Regions from separate parts of the Serratia sp. KH_031 genome, predicted to be linked through region 2. Evidence: predicted binding sites of a transcription regulator. Region 2 holds the regulator's gene; each other region holds the start of a gene.
What was found. Region 2 encodes ArgR, which controls arginine synthesis, uptake and breakdown. Its sites were predicted from a motif close to ANTGAATAAAAATACANT; they were not measured.
Positions count from the first base shown of each region.

Region 1 (4,353 bases), 290 kb from region 2:
CTGGCGCTTCTAAAGGATCAACGGTCCACACCCAGCAATCTTTGTTCGGTGCATTCCACGGGCTTTCCAACACACCGCCTTCGGTAGAAATATGCCAAGCGTTTTCGTCACGGCTGTAGATCTTTTCCAGCGATGCGGTGGTCGGGATATTGCGCTCTTTCAAATAGTCCAACAGCGCTTCACGAGAACGCAGATTCCACTCACGCCAAGGTGCAACCACTTTCAACTGTGGAGCCAACGCGGTGTAAGTGGTTTCGAAACGCACCTGATCGTTACCTTTACCGGTTGCACCGTGGCACAACGCATCAGCACCCACTTTCAGCGCCAGCTCGACCTGCGCTTTAGCGATAATTGGCCGCGCCATTGAAGTGCCCAGCAGGTAGCTACCTTCGTATAAAGCACCGGTCTGCAATACTGGATAAACGTAATCACGGATGAATTCTTCACGCAAATCCACCACATGGCACTCAGAGGCACCGGATTGCAGCGCTTTTTGCTCCACTCCTTCCAGATCGCCACGTTCTTGACCAATATCCGCCACGAACGCCACGACTTCACAGCCACCGTAGTTTTCTTTCAACCATGGAATGATCGCCGAAGTATCCAGACCGCCAGAGTAAGCCAGAACGATTTTCTTGATGCCTTTGGTTTGCATGTTGTTATTCCTTGTCATTCTAAATTTTAAAAATTTAAGCCAGGATCCGGGTGCCGATTGACACGCCGTTAAATAAAGCAGGGAGTTGGTCGGCATGACGCCAACTGGCAATGTCCACCGGACGGCCAAGGGTACGTGCGGCATCCAACGCCGCATTCACCTTCACGACCATACCATCGGTGATGATGCCTTGAGTAATCAGTTGTTCCGCTTTTTCTGCGGTCATTTCAGCAATACGTTGCCCTTTACCATCGAGGATACCGCTGACGTCTGACAGCAAGATCAAATCCGCCCCCAACGTCGCCGCCAGCGCCGTCGCAGCCTGATCGGCATTCACGTTCATCAACTGGCCTTCGGCGGTGATACCGATGGAGCTGATCACCGGCAAATAGCCTGAATTCAATAACAAGTTCAGTAAGTCTGGAGAACCCGGTTGCGCGTTGCCAACGTGCCCTAACGCCTCGTCCAACTGAGTGACGCTAACGCTACCGCCATCTGCCAAACTCAAACCCACTGCATTGATTTTGTGTTTTACCGCCCATGCCAACAAAGTTTTATTAGCCGTCCCCGCCAAGGCACCAGTAATGATGTCAATCTGATCAGCAGGTGTGACACGCAGGCCATTTTTCTTTACCACTGGCAGAGAAAGTTGCTTCATCAACTCATCCACCAAACAACCGCCACCGTGGACAATCAGCAATGGGCGTTGATGCTCGGCACGATAAGCGTCCAAAGCGGTAAACAACCGCTCCAGCGCTTCTTCGCTATCCAGTAACACGCCACCGAGTTTAATAATTAACGGGTTCATCGTTGTTTCATCCCACATTAAAGTAATGACTGGGTTTCCGGGAACCCAAAGCGGATATTCATACACTGCACCGCCTGGGCGGCAGCACCTTTCAACAAATTGTCTTCTACTGCCACCGCGATCAAATGTTCGCCCTGTACGGCAAAACCGATATCGCAGAACGGCAGACCTACCACCGATTTCAACGCCGGGACACCTTTGTCATACAGTCTAACCAGCGGTTTGTCATCGTAAGCCGCGTGATAAGCTGCTGCCACGTCTTGCGCGGTAACGCCGGATTTCAGACGGCAGGTAATGGTTTCGAGAATGCCACGTGGGAAGTTGCCCAGGTGTGGCGTGAAAATCACCGGGATACCCAAATGCGCGGAGATTTCCGGCTGGTGACGGTGAGTGAAAATGCCGTATGGTTGCAGGCTGACCTCACAGAAACTGGTGGTCAGACTGGCTTTACGTCCGGCACCGCTGACGCCGCTGGTCGCGTTAATCACCGGCCATTGGTCGAGATTCAGCAATTGTTTCTCGATCAGTGGCTTCAGCGCCAATTGCGCCGCCGTTGGGTAGCAACCCGGCACGGCAATCAACTGCGCCTGTTTGATTTTCTCGCTCTGCCACTCTGCCAGACCGTATACCGCCTGCTCTAACCAACCGCCGTGCTGATGTTCAAAACCGTAATACTGGCTGTAGAAATTGGCATCTTGCACGCGGAACGCACCGGAAAGATCGAACACCACGCAGCCCGCAGCCAAAAATTCTGGGGCGATGTCGTGACTGACTTCATGGGAAGTGGCGAGAAACACCACGTCGATGCCTTTGGCGGCTTCAGCCACGTCAACCAAGGGTTGCAGCGGCAGATCGACGATCCCTTTTAGCTGGGGATGCAGATCGGAAAGTAATTTTCCTGCATCTGCACTTTGCGCTGAAACCGCTAAAGCGGTTATGTTCATGTGTGGGTGGCGATTCAGATACGTCGTGAGCTCCGCTCCGGCATAACCGCTGGCACCAACAATCAGCGTGTTCAACATGTGGCCTTACACCTTCTTACCCGTCGTACTTGAAGCCGCAGCGTTGTTGGCTACGTGCGCTCACCCCAGTCACATAGTTATCTATGTTCTTGGGGATTCTCGCACTTGCCGCCTAGCTGCAACTCCAATTACTTTGGGTATAGTTAACGGATAACAGGGCTTAGCCGCATCGTTGCGCCGTTCACCCACCAGGTCGGGCGTTGATGTTTTTGTAAACATCCGGGTATCGTGTTCCCTTACGCACCAGCTTACTGTATTTTTATTCAAAATAAATGCATGAATATTGATACTATCACAACCAAGGGCTGTCAACAGTGAAGATGAAATTACCTCCATTTATTGAGCTGTACCGGGCGTTGATCGCTACCCCAACAATCAGCGCTACCGATGCCTCCCTCGATCAGAGTAATGAAGCATTAATCAACTTGCTGGCGGAATGGCTTGGCGATTTGGGTTTCCGTGTCGATGTGCAGCCAGTGCCAGATACTCGTAACAAATTCAATCTGTTAGCCAGTATTGGGCAAGGTAGCGGTGGTTTGCTGCTTGCGGGGCATACCGATACCGTACCTTATGACGAAGGACGCTGGACGCGCGATCCTTTCACTCTGACCGAGCACGACAACAAGTTGTACGGGCTGGGTACCGCCGATATGAAAGGCTTCTTTGCTTTTATCCTCGATGCGGTGCGTGATATCGATGCCAGCAAACTGACCAAGCCACTGTACATCTTAGCCACCGCAGATGAAGAAACGACGATGGCGGGCGCACGTTATTTTGCCGCCTCGACCAAAATTCGCCCGGACTTCGCCATCATCGGCGAACCCACGTCGCTGAAACCGGTACGGGCGCATAAAGGCCACCTTTCCAACGCGATTCGTATTGTCGGGCAGTCCGGCCACTCGAGCGATCCGGCTCGTGGAGTGAATGCCATTGAGTTAATGCACGAATCCATCGGCCACCTGATGGAACTGCGTAAAACCTTGCAGGAACGCTACAACAATCCTGCTTTCGCCGTGCCTTATCCAACCATGAACTTCGGCCATATCAATGGCGGTGATGCCGCGAACCGCATCTGCGCCTGTTGCGAGTTACATATGGATATTCGCCCGCTGCCGGGGATGACGCTGGATAACATCAACGAGTTGCTACATAGCGCTTTGGCACCGGTTCAAGAGCGTTGGCCGGGTCGTTTGACTATTGATGAACTGCATCCGCCGATCCCAGGTTATGAGTGCCCAACCGATCACCACATGGTGGCGGTGATTGAGAGATTATTAGGTACACGCACCGAAGTGGTTAACTACTGCACCGAGGCACCATTTGTGCAGGAAGTCTGTCCAACACTGGTATTGGGGCCAGGTTCGATCAATCAGGCGCACCAGCCGGATGAATATATCGATATTGCATTCATCGAACCGACACGCAAGCTGATCGGTCAGTTGGTCGATCATTTCTGCCACCAATAAACCCAAGAAATGGTATGGGTAATGTTTTATCATTACTCATACCTATTAATAAGTAGAAAAAACACGTAATAAGCCAAACTGATAACCGGCGCTCCGTAATTAAATTTCACAAAATGCGCCGATTTTGATGTTTTTTTGCTAAAAATAGTGTCAATTGACGATTGGACGGGTAAGCAGCTAGATGAAACCGACGGTCTTTATCTAGCAGGTGAAATTAACTTACAAAATAGAAAACACACAAAGAACTGGGTCAGGGGTTATATGAACGAACAATATTCGGCAATGCGAAGTAATGTCAGTATGCTCGGTAAGTTACTCGGCGATACCATCAAAGAAGCGCTGGGCGAGCATATTCTCGATCGCGTTGAAACTATCCGTAAACTTTCCAAGTCTTCACGCGCA
Region 1 is NZ_CM174496.1:4,650,570-4,654,922, forward strand. It holds gene AC3ISQ_RS21045 (argininosuccinate synthase) at 1-655, opposite strand, end outside; gene argB (acetylglutamate kinase) at 690-1,463, opposite strand; gene argC (N-acetyl-gamma-glutamyl-phosphate reductase) at 1,481-2,485, opposite strand; gene argE (acetylornithine deacetylase) at 2,806-3,951, shown strand; gene ppc (phosphoenolpyruvate carboxylase) at 4,213-4,353, shown strand, end outside.
Region 1: a site for ArgR is predicted at 2,736-2,753, ahead of argC (N-acetyl-gamma-glutamyl-phosphate reductase). Genes of this name have one in related genera too.

Region 2 (4,353 bases):
CAGGACTCAGTTCTTCAACGTTGGCGAATGCCTTGTCACGACCGTGGCCGAAAGGAGAATGGTTGATTGCGGATGCATTGAGTGTTCATCCTGCGGAGATCTGGCCAAGTCGCTACTTTGATCCTTTTACTCACCGTCTCTTGGATCGTAAAAGCCGTATCAAACAATGAGTTTAAGGCACAAAAAAGCCGCCGGAACATCGCCCCGGCGGCTGTGTTTAGTCAAGTAAGACTAAATGATCACTTGTTGATAAAGGTTTCGCCCAGCTCGATGTCTTTGTGCAGGACATCCAGCATGCCTTCCAGCGATTGTTTCTCAAATGCGCTCAAGGTGCCGATATCTTTACGTTCTTCAACACCGTTTTTGCCCAGCAGCAATGGCTGTGCGAAGAAACGTGCATATTTGCCGTCACCTTCAACATAAGCACATTCCACCACACCTTTTTCGCCTTGTAGCGCACGTACCAGAGACAGACCAAAGCGAGCGGCTGCCTGTCCCATAGACAGCGTTGCAGAACCGCCACCAGCTTTAGCTTCTACCACTTCGGTACCCGCGTTCTGGATACGTTTGGTCAGGTCGGCAACTTCTTGTTCAGTGAAGCTAACACCAGGGATCTGAGACAGCAATGGCAGAATAGTGACGCCTGAGTGGCCACCAATCACTGGCACGTTCAAGTCTTCCGGTTGTTTGCCTTTCAGCTCAGCCACGAAGGTGTTGGAACGAATGATATCCAGCAAAGTCACACCAAACAGTTTGTTTTTGTCGTATACACCAGCTTTCTTCAGCACTTCTGCTGCGATAGCCACGGTGGTATTTACTGGGTTGGTGATAATGCCGATACAAGCTTTCGGGCAGGTTTTTGCCACTTGCTCGATCAGATTACGCACGATACCGGCGTTCACATTGAACAGATCGGAACGATCCATACCAGGCTTACGCGCAACACCAGCAGAAATCAGAACGACATCCGCACCGTGCAGGGCTGGAGTTGCATCTTCGCCACTGAAGCCTTTGATTTTAACTGCGGTTGGGATGTGGCTTAAGTCAACGGCAACACCTGGAGTCACTGGGGCGATGTCGTAGAGAGAGAGTTCAGAACCTGAAGGAAGCTGGGTTTTGAGTAGAAGGGCGAGGGCCTGGCCGATACCGCCAGCAGCACCGAGAACTGCAACTTTCATCCTATACTCCTTTATTATCTTAAATATAAAAACGCCGTGAATTCTTTGGGGCAGACCATAAATTATTACGTCTTTAAAAACAATCTCTTAACATTCAGTTTGCGAGCTGACGCAATAAATTCGTTGATTTGTGCCTATTTTAGATTAAATGGCTTATGAATTAATGACATAACGCATACTAATCATAAATAACATGAGATTATTCACCTAGCGAGTTAACCGGGCGTTACATTACACCCTTACGCCGCACCAGAACAACATCATTTTCATAACATTTTATTCACTTAACCTTGCCACTATTTCCGCTAACGGAAAGGCATATTCATGGCGAATCGATTTTGTTAAAATGGCGCCCTTTCCTTGTTGTCTGGGCGGTTTTATTTTCGCCTGACTTTCTTTTTTTGCATAAAAATTCATTTATATGCATAATAATGACATCCATTGTCAACATTCCACGGTGCCAAATGCGTAATCCCGCAAAACAGGAAGATCTGATCAAGGCGTTTAAAGCGTTATTGAAAGAAGAAAAATTCAGTTCTCAAGGCGAGATCGTTTTAGCGCTGCAAGATGAAGGCTTCGAAAATATCAACCAATCCAAAGTATCGCGTATGCTGACCAAGTTTGGTGCAGTACGCACACGCAATGCCAAAATGGAAATGGTGTATTGCCTTCCAGCAGAACTCGGCGTCCCAACCACTACCAGCCCGCTGAAGAATTTGGTGTTGGACGTTGATCATAATGATGCGGTGGTGGTGATCCACACCAGCCCCGGCGCAGCGCAGCTGATTGCCCGTCTGTTGGACTCACTGGGTAAATCTGAAGGTATTCTCGGCACCATCGCCGGTGACGATACTATTTTTGTGACGCCAGCCAATACCTTTACTGCGCGTCAGCTGTACGAAGCGATTCTTTCCTTGTTCGAGCAAGAACTGTAATAACCTCTATTAACAAAGCGTGGTCACGGCCACGTTTTGTTCGCCTCTTTTATTTTCTCTGCGCTTTATCACTGCCTTTCCCCCCCATGGCAGCATATTTTCATGTCATTTCTATGTAGGCAGTGATCAATGCTGATATCTTTCGCACTTTTAGTCAAAGACACTCATTGGATTGAAGTTATTGATATTTATCATCAAAAGATCATTTTGCGAGCGTTTTTTATTCTCTGTGGTTATAAACGATAGCTAATTTCATAACAAAGTTTCACTAGAAATTGTTAGCTAGCTATTAATTTTTTACGTTACTAGGCATATACTCATTTTCGTGACGTGAATCACAGTTGACGAAAACTTATAAAAGAATACGATGAGGTGAAATTATGAAAACTAAAACTACTATCGCAACCCTGAGCATCTTATCTATGCTTTCCTTTGGTGCATTTGCAGCACAATCCATCGATGCATCCCAAGCCGCTCAGCTGCAGCCTGTCGGGACTATTACCGTAAGTGGTGTTGCCGCAGCGCCTTCTGATATCCGTGCTGCACTATCTGCCAAAGCAGACGCCAAAGGCGCGACCGCATATCGAGTCATTGAAGCGCGTAACGAAGGTAACTTCCACGCAACTGCTGAAATCTACAAATAAAATAAGGGATTACACATTTGCTGAACTGATTACCCTCGTCACTGCCACTGCCGAGTTCACTAGCAAAGTGCATCCCCAAATATATTCGTCCTATCCGACGAACCCCTTGCCCTCATTTATGAGGGCTTTTTTGACTCAAAAATACGAGTCCATACACGGAGAGAGCTCCACTACGCGAGATAAAACACCGATTTCAACTCCTGACTCACCGGGCTGTTGTCAGCGTTGCTCGGCATAATCTCTTGCATATACTTCCACCAGCGTTGGCATACTTCGGTCTGCGCCACTGCGTTCCAGCAAGCTTCCGATTCAATTTCTAGCGTGGCAAAAAGCAAATGACGTTCTGCATCGAGATAAATAGCGTAATGATGAGCACCGTGCTGCTTAAGAATCGTTTCCAGTTCTGGCCAAATCGGCGTATGACGGCGTTGATACTCTTCATGGGCATCAGGGTTTACCTGCATGACAAAGGCTTTGCGGATCATGATACTTCCCTCAATCTTTCAGAGCTGCTGACATTGGCGTAACACCAAAACGCTCACCAAGGGCAACCAGTTCCACACTCGTAATGGTCTGTTTCATACCGCCCATCGAGTAAACCTTCACCAGAATTTCTGAGGATTTCTCGGCGGTGTCGATCAAACCAAAAGCGTCGTCCAACGTCGGTCCGGTACCGAAAATGCCGTGATGCGGCCATAGCACCAAACTGTGGGAGCGCATCTGTTCGGCGGTGGCGGAGCCGATACCATCGGTGCCTGGCACCATCCATGGCACGATGCCAATGCCGTTTGGGAATACCACTAAACACTCGGTGCTGCCTTCCCACAGTTTGCGAGTAAAGCTAGCGTTATCCAGCGGTAACACATAACTCAGCGCGATCAAGTTAGTGGCGTGGCAATGCATGATGACGCGGTCTTGGCCATTGGAAACCTGTTTGCGTACCACGTGCGACTGGAAGTGAGCTGCCAATTCAGATGTCGGCAAGCCGCCATTCACCAATCCCCAATGGATGTGGTAAGCCATGCCATCATCGGTAATTTGTAGCAGCACCAAGTTATCTACCGGATCGATTTGCACGTTACGGAAAAACTTACCGGAACCCGTCACCAGGAACCAACAACCCGCCAGCTCTGTTGCCGGTTGAGTCAGTTCCACGCAGCGCGGTGCTTTATAGAACTCATCGCGATACGGTTCTACATCAGCAGCATCCACCCGCAGACTGATATTGCCACCGTTACGTTCATCCCAACCTTTCAGCCACATGTCGCCAGTGGCTTTCACCATGCCCTGAATAAACCATGAAGAAAAAATACGTTGCATGTGTGCTCCTTAACGTTGGGTTAAAACTTGTTGTTCATAGTGACGGACAGTGGTGAGCCAAGAGGCATCCGCCGGAGTATCGTGACGTTGGCAGTACATTTCCCAAACCGCCTGCCACGGCAGACATTTTTGTTCCTCGAGTAACGCCAAACGTGCGGTGTAATCGCCTTCACGCTCAAGTTGACGTAATTGGTCAGTCGGTTCTAACAGCGCGCGCAGTAACGCTTTTTTCATATTGCGAGTACCGATAACCCAGGCACCGATACGGTTGATGGA
Region 2 is NZ_CM174496.1:4,357,566-4,361,918, forward strand. It holds gene AC3ISQ_RS19650 (helix-turn-helix domain-containing protein) at 1-170, shown strand, start outside; gene mdh (malate dehydrogenase) at 240-1,178, opposite strand; gene argR (transcriptional regulator ArgR) at 1,643-2,113, shown strand; gene yhcN (peroxide/acid stress response protein YhcN) at 2,494-2,757, shown strand; gene rhaM (L-rhamnose mutarotase) at 2,928-3,242, opposite strand; gene rhaD (rhamnulose-1-phosphate aldolase) at 3,253-4,077, opposite strand; gene AC3ISQ_RS19680 (L-rhamnose isomerase) at 4,087-4,353, opposite strand, start outside.

Region 3 (4,353 bases), 1.6 Mb from region 2:
ATGGTGCCCGACTACGTATTCAGTTAGCGGCACCGACCGGTAAGGCTGCCGCACGTCTGACGGAATCGTTAGGAGCAGCTAGCCGTAAGCTGGGATTGCCGCCGGAGCAACAGATGTTATTCCCGAGTGAAGCCACGACTTTGCACCGCTTGTTGGGCGCTCAACCTAATAGCCAGCGGATGCGTTATCACAGCGGTAATCGACTACATCTGGACGTTTTGGTGGTGGATGAAGCCTCAATGGTGGATTTACCGATGATGGCGCGGTTGATTTCGGCATTACCTGAACAGGCGCAGGTGATTTTCCTCGGCGATCGCGACCAGCTTGCTTCTGTGGAAGCGGGGGCGGTATTGGGTGATATCTGCCGCTTTGCTGAACAAGGTTATAGCGCCGCACGTGCTGAGCAACTCACCCGACTGACAGGGTGTGCACTGTCTGGTAACGATCAATCGCAGGTTGCCAACGTGCGCGAAAGCCTGTGTTTGCTGCGTAAAAGTTATCGCTTTGATGCACAGTCCGGTATTGGTCAACTCGCCTTAGCGGTAAACGCGGGGGAAGTTCAACAGGCTCGTAAGGCACTTAACGGTAGTTTTAGCGATGTGACTGGTTACCCCTTAGCGGAAACCGAAGATTATCAAATGTTGCTCGACCACTGTGTGATGGGTTATCGCCATTATTTACAGCGAATTTCAGCAGGGGCTGAAGCCGTAGAAGTCTTGGCTGAATTTGGTCGTTTCCAACTGTTGTGTGCTTTACGCGAAGGCCCATTTGGTGTGGCAGGGCTGAATGAGCGAATTGAAAATGGCTTACACCGTGCAGGCTTGATACACCGCTCGCCGGGTGGGTTAGGGCGTTGGTATGTTGGTCGTCCGATCATGATTGGGCGCAATGATAGTGCATTGGGGTTGTTCAACGGCGATATCGGTATTGCTTTGCACGATGCCAATGGCGATTTGCGTGTTCACTTCCAACTCCCCGATGGCAGTATAAAATCGGTGCAACCTAGTCGTTTACCGATGTATGAAACCGCCTACGCCATGACGGTTCACAAATCTCAAGGCTCTGAGTTTGACCATACGGCTCTGGTATTGCCAAACCATTATCTACCGGTATTGACCCGTGAGCTGGTCTATACCGCTATCACCCGTGCACGCCAACGGCTCTCGTTATACGCCACCGATAACGTGTTAGCGAATGCCATTCGCACACCGACTCAACGCCGTAGTGGGTTGGTAGAAAGGTTAAAAGCAGAATGACAGGGGAGCATTGCTCCCCTCAAGCATTACAAATCCGCCAGCAGGATCTTGGAACGACGTTGGTAGTTGTACAGCGCTTGTTTTTGCATTGGCAGCACTTCTACATCGGCTGGGGTAAAGCCCCGCTCTTGGAACCAGTGGATACTGCGGGTGGTGAGAACAAATAGCTTTTGCAGCCCCATTTGGCGTGCTTGCGCTTCTACCCGTTGCAACAGCATTTCACCACGCGATGAGCTCCGGTAATCCGGATGTACCGCGACACAAGCCATTTCACCGATGCGTTCTTCCGGGAACGGATACAGCGCCGCACAAGCGATGGTCAGATTATCGCGTTCAATAATAGTGAATTTGTCGATCTCCATTTCCAACTGTTCGCGCGAACGACGCACCAAGATACCTTGTTGTTCCAGGGGACGAATTAGTTCCAGAATACCGCCGATGTCATTAATGGTCGCGCGGCGTACCTGCTCGGCACTTTCCATGACGATTTGTGTCCCGATACCGTCGCGGGAGAACAGCTCTTGCACCAGCGCACCATCCTCTTGATAACTAATCAAATGGCTACGACGTATACCGCTGCGGCAGGCTTTGACTGCGCCACGCAGGAAACGCACGGTGCCTGAGTGGTAATCACCACTGGTTTCCAGTTCCTCGAGGCGACGCTGAGCATCATTGGGAAATAATTCGGAAATAATATTGCCTTCTGCATTGGTCACGCCTTGTGATGAGCAGAAACCGATCATTTTTTCAGCCTTCAATTTGATCGCCAATTGGGTGGCGACTTCTTCGGAGGTCAGGTTAAAACTCTCGCCGGTCACGGAAACCGCGACTGGGCCGATGAGCACAATGGCTTTGCTATCTAGCTGGCGATGAATAGCTTCTTCATCAATACGGCGAATACGACCGCTGTGGCAATAGTCGACGCCATCATCGATGCCTAACGGTTGAGCGATGATAAAATTACCGCTGACCACATTAATGTGGGCACCTTGCAATGGCGTGTTGTTCAGGCTCATCGACAAACGAGCGGTGATATCTAATTGCAATAATCCAGCCGCCTGTTTGACCAGCTCTAACGTCTGGGCGTCGGTCACGCGGGTATATTTATGGTAAACAGGTTCTAAATTATGTTGCGCCAGATTGGCGTCGATCTGGGGGCGAGCGCCATAAACCACAACTAAGCGAATTCCTAGACTATGCAGTAGCCCAATATCGTTGACGATACTGGGGAAGTTTGGGTGTTCGATGGCTTCACCACCGAGCATGACCACAAAAGTCTTGCCACGGTGGGCATTAATGTAAGGTACTGAGTGACGGAATCCTTGAACCAGCTCTGTACTACGTTCCTTCACGGCACATCCTCTTTGCATATTTATACGGTATTTTTGTATTTTTATTCTTTTCTTGTATTGATGGCAAGTAAGAAATTATCCGTGCTCACCTATTAATGGCGTTAATTCGTTAACAAATTGAAAAACCATAGAAAGATTTTCTGATGACAGCACCGGGCGGATTAGTTAAAGTTTTTGCCAATCTTATTTTATTGGCGTTTTTTTAATCTGTTACCTGTTGGAGCCGCATGACAAACTCGAATCACAATCTGGGCCGCCGTCGTTTATTACAAGGGGTTGCCGCAACCTGGTTGCTGAGTGTGAGCCGTGTGGGCTTTGCCGCTTCGTCACATGTTATTGCCGTTCGTGTTTGGCCTTCCTCAACCTATACCCGCGTCACGCTAGAATCCAATATTGCACTGAAATATAAACAGTTTGCGTTGACTAACCCTGACCGTATCGTGGTGGATATTGAAGATATCAACCTGGATAGCGTGTTGAAGGGCATCGCCGAACAAGTGCAAAAGGGTGATCCGTATTTGAAGCAGGTGCGTGTCGGCCAGTTTGACCAAAATACCGTCCGATTGGTGCTGGAGCTTAAGCAAAGCGTGAGTCCGCATATGTTTACCCTCGCGCCAGTGGCTGAGTACAAGAACCGCTTGGTGTTGGATCTTTATCCCACCAAAAGTGCTTCCGGTGAAGAGTATGATCCCCTATTGGCATTGCTAGAAGATTACAACAAGGGCGATCTGGAAAAGACCTTGCCTGCACCGGCAGAAGCGCCACAACCGGGCAAAGCGGGGCGTGACAGACCGATTGTGATCATGCTGGACCCGGGACATGGCGGTGAGGACCCAGGGGCGATTGGTAAATTTAAAACGCGTGAAAAAGATATCGTCTTACAGATTGCACGTCGTTTGAGCACCATGATTAAGCGAGAGCCAAACATGAAGGTGTTTATGACGCGTAATGAGGATGTGTTTATTCCGCTTAAGGTGCGGGTGGCAAAAGCGCGTAAACAACGTGCCGATCTGTTTGTTTCGATTCACGCTGATGCTTTTACCAGCCGTGCGGCACGGGGTTCTTCGGTATTTGCCTTGTCGACAAAAGGGGCGACCAGTAGCGCTGCTAAATTCTTGGCTCAAACTCAGAATGAGTCGGATCTGATCGGTGGTGTGAGTAAAAGTGGTGACCGTTATCTGGATCACACCATGTTCGATCTAATGCAAACAGCGACCATTAATGACAGCCTGAAATTCGGTAAGGAAGTGCTGAACCGAATGGGGAAAATTAACCGTTTGCACAAGAATCGTGTCGATCAAGCCGGTTTTGCGGTGTTGAAAGCACCGGACATCCCATCGATTCTGGTAGAGACCGCGTTTATCAGTAACGTTGATGAAGAGCGTAAGCTGCGCACCAGTCATTTTCAGCAACAAGTAGCGGAATCCATTTTGGCAGGGATTAAGGCGTATTTCTCCAACGGCGGAGCACTGGCACGTCGGTAGAGAGGATTGGCTACCCAAAATAATTCGAATCGCATCAAGGCGGCGACGCAGCGAAGCCCCGGGAGCTTACTTCAGTAAGTGACTGGGGTGAGTGAGGAAAGCCAACACAGAGGCGGTTTGAAGTATGAAGGGTAGATACAAAAAAACACCCGTTAAGGTGTTTAATTGATGTCATCAAGATTGGTTGCGGAGGCCGGATTTGAACCGACGACCTTCGGGTTATGAGCCCGACGAGCTACCAGGCTGCTCCACCCCGCGTCC
Region 3 is NZ_CM174496.1:1,143,218-1,147,570, forward strand. It holds gene recD (exodeoxyribonuclease V subunit alpha) at 1-1,256, shown strand, start outside; gene argA (amino-acid N-acetyltransferase) at 1,283-2,608, opposite strand; gene amiC (N-acetylmuramoyl-L-alanine amidase AmiC) at 2,836-4,092, shown strand; tRNA gene AC3ISQ_RS05030 (tRNA-Met) at 4,274-4,350, opposite strand.
Region 3: a site for ArgR is predicted at 2,641-2,658, ahead of argA (amino-acid N-acetyltransferase). Genes of this name have one in related genera too.